2 regions of the Brevibacillus sp. NRS-1366 genome follow, and region 1 is predicted to be linked to the other one. Evidence: riboswitches for the same ligand, from Rfam matches in the RefSeq annotation. Region 1 holds a riboswitch; the other holds the start of a gene.
What was found. A riboswitch is a leader RNA that binds a small molecule or an ion and turns the genes downstream of it on or off. The one in region 1 is predicted to bind FMN.

Region 2: it holds a riboswitch for FMN, as region 1 does, so the genes downstream of both, ACIFQN_RS25565 (ECF transporter S component) here and ribD (bifunctional diaminohydroxyphosphoribosylaminopyrimidine deaminase/5-amino-6-(5-phosphoribosylamino)uracil reductase RibD) in region 1, are expected to answer to the same signal.

The regions. Positions count from the first base shown of each region.
Region 1 is NZ_JBITPN010000021.1:3,942-8,249, forward strand. It holds gene ACIFQN_RS14225 (bifunctional 3,4-dihydroxy-2-butanone-4-phosphate synthase/GTP cyclohydrolase II) at 1-715, opposite strand, end outside; gene ACIFQN_RS14230 (riboflavin synthase) at 733-1,398, opposite strand; gene ribD (bifunctional diaminohydroxyphosphoribosylaminopyrimidine deaminase/5-amino-6-(5-phosphoribosylamino)uracil reductase RibD) at 1,427-2,527, opposite strand; FMN riboswitch at 2,654-2,802, opposite strand; FMN riboswitch at 2,975-3,122, opposite strand; gene ACIFQN_RS14240 (HAD family hydrolase) at 3,208-3,867, opposite strand; gene ACIFQN_RS14245 (hypothetical protein) at 4,048-4,308, shown strand, end outside.
Region 2 is NZ_JBITPN010000038.1:49,637-53,944, reverse strand. It holds gene proS (proline--tRNA ligase) at 1-1,067, opposite strand, end outside; gene ACIFQN_RS25565 (ECF transporter S component) at 1,414-2,025, opposite strand; FMN riboswitch at 2,279-2,434, opposite strand; gene ACIFQN_RS25560 (ABC transporter permease) at 2,757-3,554, opposite strand; gene ACIFQN_RS25555 (ABC transporter permease) at 3,558-4,308, opposite strand, start outside.

The sequences.
Region 1 (4,308 bases):
CTTTGATCAATGCTACATGCTCTTTTCCGTCCAGCTCATTCGTATAAGCAGCGATCCGAAAATCTCCGTACATCGTAGGCAAATTGACTTCGATCTCCCGCTTTACAAGCGATTCTGTTCTCGTGCGAAAACGAATCAAGTCTGCAATCGTAATCAGCTTGAGACCAAAACGCTTGGAGATTTCTTCTAGCTGAGGCAGTCTGGCCATGGTGCCATCCTCATTCATGATTTCGCAAATGACCCCCGCTGGAAATCCTCCCGCTAATGTAGCAAGATCGACCGCTGCCTCCGTGTGGCCAGCCCTGCGCAGCACACCGCCCGGCTTGGCGATGAGAGGAAAAATATGGCCAGGCCTGCGAAAATCGTCCGCTCCCTTGGTTTCATCCAGCATTGCTTGCACCGTGAGGGATCGCTCTTGCGCCGAGATTCCTGTGTGCGTACTCATTTCATCAATAGAAACCGTAAAAGCGGTTCCTTGCTTATCCGTATTGGCCTCGACCATCGGTTTGAGTTGCAGGCGATCTGCATGTTCCTGTGTTACCGGAACGCAGACCAGCCCCCTTCCATGGGTGACCATGAAATTGATCATTTCTGGCGTGGCTGCTTCTGCGAGGCAAATAAAATCACCTTCGTTTTCCCGATCTTCATCGTCTACGACAATAACCGCCTTGCCTTGGCGCAAATCTTCCAGCGCCTCTTCTATTAGATGAAACATGCTTCTCCCTCCTTAAATTAAACGAATCCATTCTCCTGCAAGAAAGCCAGGCTGAGTCTCGGTGTTTTGTCCCGTTGGTCTGGCGCGGGCGATCGCTGATACCCTAACAGACGCTCCACGTATTTTCCGATGACGTCCGCTTCCAAATTTACCCGATCTCCTATACGTCTATCTTGCAAGCTGGTCTCTGCCAGCGTATGCGGAATAATTGAGACCGAAAAGCTGGATTCATCGACAGCAACGACTGTCAAGCTGATTCCATCTATGCAAATAGAACCTTGCCCGATGATGTATTTCAAGAGGTCCGAGGTCGCTCCGATGCGAAACAACACAGCATTTGCATGCGGCTCGCGCGCGAGAATTGTCCCTGTACCGTCGATATGACCAGAGACGATATGCCCACCAAACCGATCACCTAATCGCATCGCTCGCTCCAGATTTACCCGTTGTCCAGGCCTTGCCAGGCGCAAGCTCGTTCTGTTCATCGTCTCAGGCATCACATCCACACTGAAGTGACGTGATGTGTGCGAAGTGACTGTCAGACAAATGCCATTGACTGCGATGCTATCGCCTATCTGCACCCCTTTCAGAACACGTTCGGCACGAATGACGAGTCGACTATCTTGTTCGTTACCCGTAATTGCCTCCAACACACCAATCTCTTCTACCAGTCCGGTAAACATACAAAACCTCCTCTCTGTTTTATCCGAATCAACTCCACTTCGGGTAACCAACGATTCGAATGTCTTGCTCTCCTATTTGTTCAATCTGTATCTCTGAAAGCGCCACTGCTTCATCCATGGTCGAAAAGCCTTTTCCTCCAAATGGCGATGGAGCGTCGCTGCCGCCGATCAGTTTGAGTGAGACATAGCTGACGACCTTTTGGACTGCCCTCGCTTGTAAAAAGGAGCCGTTGACTTCTGCTCCCCCTTCCACCAGCAATGAGGTAATCCCCCGTTCTCCCAGCTCCTCCAGCACAGCCTCCACCATCATCGGTTCAGCGACAGTGATCACGGATATGCCTTTTTTTAGGAGCGCTTCGCGTTTTTCCGTTGACGCTGATACTGTTGTGAAAATCCAGGTCAGTACTTTCTCTGTGTCTTGGACCACCCTTGCTGTCATAGGTGTGCGTAAATGACTGTCCAAAATAACGCGTATCGGCTGTCGACCATAAAGCTTTCCCTCTCGTCTGGAAGTCAATTCCGGATCATCAGCCAAAACAGTCCCGACCCCAACCAATATCGCATCGTATTGTCTGCGCAGCTCATGTACCTGGGCTCGAGCTTCACTTCCTGTAATCCACCGACTGTGACCCGTTACTGAGGCGATTTTTCCATCCAATGTACTCGCTGTCTTGACGGTAACAAACGGACGCTTTGTCGTGATGTAATGGAAAAAGACTTCATTGAGCTGCTTCGCTTCCTTTTCCAAGGTCCCGATCGTCACGTCCAAGCCGGCAGAGCGCAGCTTCTGTACCCCGGTTCCCGCCACTAGTGGGTTGGGATCCAATGTCGCGACTACGACTCGGCTAATCCCTGCAGCCACAACTGCGTCAGCGCACGGCGGTGTCTTACCGTGATGACTGCAAGGCTCCAACGTGACATACAAGGTAGCACCATCTGCCCGCTCCCCTGCCATTCGCAGCGCGTGTACCTCTGCGTGAGGCTCTCCGGCCTTCAGATGTGCACCCATTCCGACTACAGCACCATCTTTGACCACAACGGCTCCGACCAACGGGTTTGGAGATGTTTGTCCCGCTACTGACCGTGCCAGGTCCAGTGCCCACGCCATATACTTGTTGTCTTGCTCCATCTTGCTCTCCTTTCCTCGCTTGATTCCAGCCAAAGCAAAAAGCCCTGGAAACTTCAATCGTTTCAGGGCATGAGGAAAGAAGCCTTGCTTCACTCGTTTTTCGAAAAAACAAATGAAGAAAGCACACTTTATCTTCTTCCATCCGGACTATACCGTCGGCTCTGGAATTGCACCAGATCAGTCGCTTTTCCAGCATGGTCAGCGAGTCGCGGGCTTGCGACGCGGTTAGCGTCGTCACCGCCGGTCAGGAATTACACCTTGCCCTGAAGATCGTATCGTATGAAGTTACGTTGAGCTGTCTGCCTTCTTTTCCGTGGCCTCGTCCGCCGAAAATGAAAAATGCCCGAGGATAATATCTCCTCAGGGCACCTCGAAAAAAGCCTTTTTTAACCGTTTTTTGCAAAAAACAGCTAGGATGTTTTTAAAAAACATCTAAAAGACCATTCCAAATACCTTCTCCCATCCGGACTTTACCGTCGGCCTTGGATTTGCACCAAGTCAGTCGCTATCCATTTTACCAATAGCGAGTCGCGGGCTCAGACGTGCGTTCGTCATTACCGCCGGTCGGGAATTGCACCCTACCCTGAAGGCTGGTATTCAGTTATGCAAAGTATACCACACTTTTAATCAGAACTAACAGTTTTGTTTGTGATGGAAATTTATATGGAAATAACTGCTGCCTATTCCCCTAAATCCAAAGTCAGCAGCTCGCGCAAATCCGAAATAAACGCTTGCGGCGCCACACCTTGACGCTCCATATCCAGCGGATTTCCGTTATAGGCGATAAATCGTACGCGGCCATCCTGTGCCGCTTTGCCATCAATCCAGGAATCGCCGATCATCGTCCAGGCAGAAGCAGGCAAGTCAGGGTATCGCCCCAGAATATAGGTTATCCCCGCTGGCGATGGCTTTAGCGTAGTCATCTGCTCGCGCGCCACGACCTCGTCGAAATAATGGATAATCTCTGTTTCTTTCAACGCCTCTTGGGCTGCCGCATAAGCATTATTAGTCAATATAAAGAGGTAATAGTTTTGATGCAATTGCTCTAGTATTTCCGCAGCATTTGCTTCCAATACAGCTTGGTGCATCCCTGCTTTTTCGATGGCAGTCACGGCCTCCCACATGTGCGCCTCCAGCTCCGCCGTCATTTTTTCCGACCGTCTCCCGATCTCAATCAATTGCGATGCGGTATGGTTCTCCCACGAAAGCGCCGGGTCGCATATGCCGTTTTCCACCCATAGTTGAAAAATGGCCCGCTTCATCGCCAGAAAGTCGATTTTTGATTGCAAAAGGGTATTATCCATATCAAAAATGATGGCTTTGCGAAATGGTCGATTCATCTGGTACCTCCTATATGGTTAATTGCGACAAAATTGATTATTCCTATCCTAACGGTAATTGTGCCTGGGGTACAGTCCGTCTTGCTACAAATAATTCCTACTGGTGACATATTCTCCTACTTGCACGTCTTTTCATGTAGGATAGGAAATTATCGTTAAAGATCGCAGAGGTGAAAGCTCTTGCTAAGAATAATAGGTTCTTTTGCCATCATTTTTGGAATTGTAATTGGTCTTACTGCTTTCTCATCCCCAAAAACCTTTTCATCAGAAATGCTGAAAATCCAGGACCCCACCACAATCGGTAAGGATCAAATTAAGCAATGGATCCAGCAACAAAGCAAAAAGAAAGATCATTATTTTGAACACCTTACTTTTCAAACAACCAATCTCGACGATGACGATGCATTAGAAGTGGTAGCAACCTTGACAGGCGGTGTGCAT
Region 2 (4,308 bases), on a different contig from region 1:
CGTGGGCCCAGTTCCAGACGCAGCGGTACTCCGCGCATTTCCCACTCGTTGAATTTCCAGCCTGGCGTTTCTTCGCGCAAATCAGCACGGACTCGCACGCCTGCGGCTTTGATTTCGTCAAAGAGCGGATCGAATGCCTCCATCACTTTTTCGCGCAGCTTCATCGGGCCAACCGGGATCATAATTACTTGTGTAGGAGCCATCCGCGGTGGCAGCGCCAGACCGCGATCATCACCATGGACCATGATCATGGAGCCAATCAGGCGAGTCGAGGATCCCCACGATGTCGTATGGACGTACTTGAATTGGTTGTCGCGATCCAAGAACTTGATCTCAAAGCCGCGCGCAAATTTATCCCCCAGATAGTGGGAGGTGCCTGCCTGCACGGCTTTTCCATCCTTCATCATCGCTTCGATCGAATAGGTGTCCACTGCACCCGCAAAACGTTCACTCGGTGTTTTTTGTCCCTTCCAGACCGGAATGGCCAGCTCCTGCTCGACGACCTCTCTGTAGATCTCCAGCATTTGCATCGTCTCTTGACGGGCTTCTTCTTCTGTTGCGTGAGCCGTATGACCTTCCTGCCATAGGAACTCCGATGTTCGGAGGAAAGGCATCGTCCGCTTTTCCCAGCGGAATACGTTTGCCCACTGATTGATCAGGATAGGGAGATCGCGGTAGCTTTGAATCCACTGGCTGTACATATGGCCGATAATCGTTTCCGACGTAGGGCGCAGCGCCAGCTTTTCCTCCAGCTGCTCTCCACCCGCTTCTGTCACCCATGGCAGCTCTGGATTGAAGCCTTCGATATGCTCTTTTTCTTTTTGGAAAAAAGACTCAGGAATCAACATCGGAAAATAGGCGTTCCGGTGGCCCGTTTCCTTGAAGCGCTTGTTCATCGCCTCCTGGATTCGTTCCCACAGCTCAAACCCGTCCGGCTTGAATACGATACAGCCGCGCACTGGTGTATAATCCATTAAATCCGCTTTCTTGATTGCGTCGATGTACCAGCGCGAAAAATCTTCAGCCTGTGGCGTAATCTCTTTTACAAATGCTTTTTCCTCTTTCATCGATATTCGCTCCTTTTTTGGCTTTGCCCGGACTTTTTGAATTCTCTTTTGGAAATGCAAAAATCCCCCATCCCACAATAGGGACGGAGGATCAACATCCGCGGTACCACCCTGATTGACTGAAACACAAAACGTTCAGTCCGCTCAAAAGTCCCGATAACGGTGGGGCATCCGGCATGGCTCTTCGCCAGCAGCTTGGGGGTGGGGTGCAGGTATGCCTGTGTATCAGCCTTCCAGACTAGAGCTGACTCTCTGTGACCAGGGGATAGCTGCGGGTCCTTTCATTGCCTTTATTTTTACGTAAGTCTTATTTAAATAGATATGTTAACAAGTCACGCAGCTCTTGTCAATTTGTGGCACGTACAGCGATTCGTGAGCCGAGCTTGACGTAGATCGGATAAGCAACCAAAGAAATGACAGCACCCTTGAAAATGTTAAACGGCACGATACCTACCAAGACGAGTGACCAGATGCTTGTCGCGTTGAACATTTGGAGCAGTTGCTCAATCGGCATTTGATACAGGACAGCGTAAGCAGGCAGCAAAACGTAAGCATTGGCGATTGCCATCACGATTGTAATCAAGAGCGTGCCGAGTGCAAGACCTGTCAGGAAACCTTTTTTCCCCAGGCCCAATCGCTGCATATAAATCGCTGGCAGGATAAAGCTGGCTCCCGCGATTACATTGGCAAGCTCACCGATTAAAAGGCCATCTGTATTTTTAAAGAGCAGGTGCAGCGTATTTTTCAATACCTCAATGATGATGCCTGCTATAGGACCGTACATGAGTCCCCCGATCAAGGCTGGCAGCGTACTGAAGTCCAGCTTCAAAAAACTGGGCGTCAGCGGAATCGGAACCTCCAAGTATTGCAAAATAAAGGCAACCGCAGCCAGCATCGGAATCGTCACCAGCCGTTGGGTTGAGCGCGAGCGTGAAGTATGCAGCGCTGTTTCTTTCATGTGTACCATCTCCTCAGCTTATTCTCCTTCTTGAGGAATGGCAACAGCAATCGTGATCCACACGTCCTGACGCTTTGCAAACGAACAAAAAACCCTGAGGAGACGTCGTCCTCAGGGCTAATGCAGGCGTATGACAAAAGCACGCGCAAAAATGGGTACAAGAAACAATAGGGCGGTTTTTTCAAACCCAAAGTACCCCTGCGTCCCATCCCGTTTGCACAGGCAAACAAGCACGTGTGTAAAACGTACTGTCGTCATCCTTCTCCCATCCAGACTGTACTGTCGGCTCTGGAATCGCACCAGATCCTGCACTCCGTCGCTACTTACAAGCTCGGGAGGCTCGCGGGCTTAACACGCACAAGGCATGATCACCGCCGGTCGGGAATTTCACCCTGCCCCGAAGGAATGTGTAGTTGTATAAAGCATATTATACTGCTGTTTTTTGATTTGACAATAGTGGAAAGTGGCAAAACGACACTTTCAACACGTTTTTCCGATGTTTTTAGTCGGAATAATAGTTGCCTTGACCAAAAAGAAATAGACCGCCCTTGAGTTGACAGCTCTGCGGTCTATTTCACATCCAGTATTGAGCCGCCACCTTGTGAGAAGCGACTATTGTACAGACCGTTCCGGTTGCAGCCGGGCGGTCTTTTTTTGTTACATGCCTACCTTACTCTTAAAATGCTTCCCTATATAAGGTATGCCCTACAGGGGTGCCTTGATTCTCGTCCCTATGACCCCGCTCCCCTGTACTTCGTGACACCCCAGTTCCAAACTAACAAACCGATCCCAAAAAAGATGACGGCCATCAGTGGCGTAAGTGCCGCGTACGTATACCAAACTTCTTTGCGCAAAAAGTAAGCTGCCGGATAGACACCGACAAATGCAAATGGCAGTACGTAAGTGAGTACAAAGCGAATGACCTTGTTGTACACATCCACCGGATAGCGCCCGTATTGCTGAATGTTGTAAATCATCGGGGCAATCCCTGTGCGCGAGTCGGAGAAAAAGCTGACGGCCGCGATCGCTGTGTACACTCCCCCATAGATCAGGGCACCACTAATGACAAGCCCAATAAAAATGAGCGGGTCGTACCAGTAAAAGGACAGCTTGAGCGAAATGGCCGCGTAGCCCATAATGATCAACCCTGTGATAACACCAAAGATACGGTCGGGAGCAATGGATTCCAGACAGACCTGAGCCAAGTTGTGAATCGGTCTGGTCAGGATGCGGTCCATCTCCCCGCGGATGATGTAGCGCTCGTTGAAGTCCCAGAAGCCAAAGAACATCGAGAATAGCGCATACGGAACCAGAAAGAATCCGTAGATGAAGATGATTTCGTCGCGCGTCCACTCCTTCATCATCGGAACATGTGTAAACACAACGATAATAAACACCAGATTGATCAGCTCAGAAATCAGATTAGAAACCAGATCGCCGAGGAAATCGGCCCGGTAGGCGAGCCTTGTCTTAAAATACTGACTCAGGTAGTCTGCGAAAATGCCGATGATATGCTTGATGTTTTGCATGATCTACCCTCCTTGCACGACCAGCTTGCTTTTGGCTCTGCGCCAGAGAAGCAAGATGGGAACCAGAATCACGACCATCCAGATCACCTGAAATCCGATCAGCTCCCACGCCCGGGAAGGAGTGATCGCCCCTGTAAAGATCAAGCTGGGGTAGTAGTTAATCGCCTGAAACGGTAAAAAGCCCATAACAGTCTGTGCCCATCCCGGAAAAAAGCTGATCGGCAGCACGAGACCGGACATCAGGTCGACGACGACCCGCTTCGCCCGCATCATGCCGTCATTGCGGAACAGGAAAAAAGTGAACAAACCCGTCAACAGGTTCACCTGCGTGTTGATCAAAAAGGCAAACATCAGGCTTATGAGATACAAGCCCCATCCCGTCGCAGTAGCCGGGAAGGTGAACGGTATAATCAGGCTAATGAGGAAGATCCCTGGTCCGGCGAAAAACAGAAACCGGAAAATCCCTTCCCCGAATGCCTGCGCTGTTTTCACGGAAAGATAATTATAGGGTCGGATCATTTCGATCGCGACCTTGCCCTCTCGCACGTCTTGGGCAATTTCCGTGTCGATATTGTTGAAATAAAAAGCCCGAGACATCCAGGCAATCGCCACATAAGAGGTCATCTGCTCAACTGACAGACCGCCTAGCTGCTGCTGCCCGCCGTAGATGGCTCCCCATAAAAAGTAGTACGCTCCGATATTGATCGCGTAGATGATGATGCCGCTATAGTAGTTCACCCGGTAAGCCAGCATG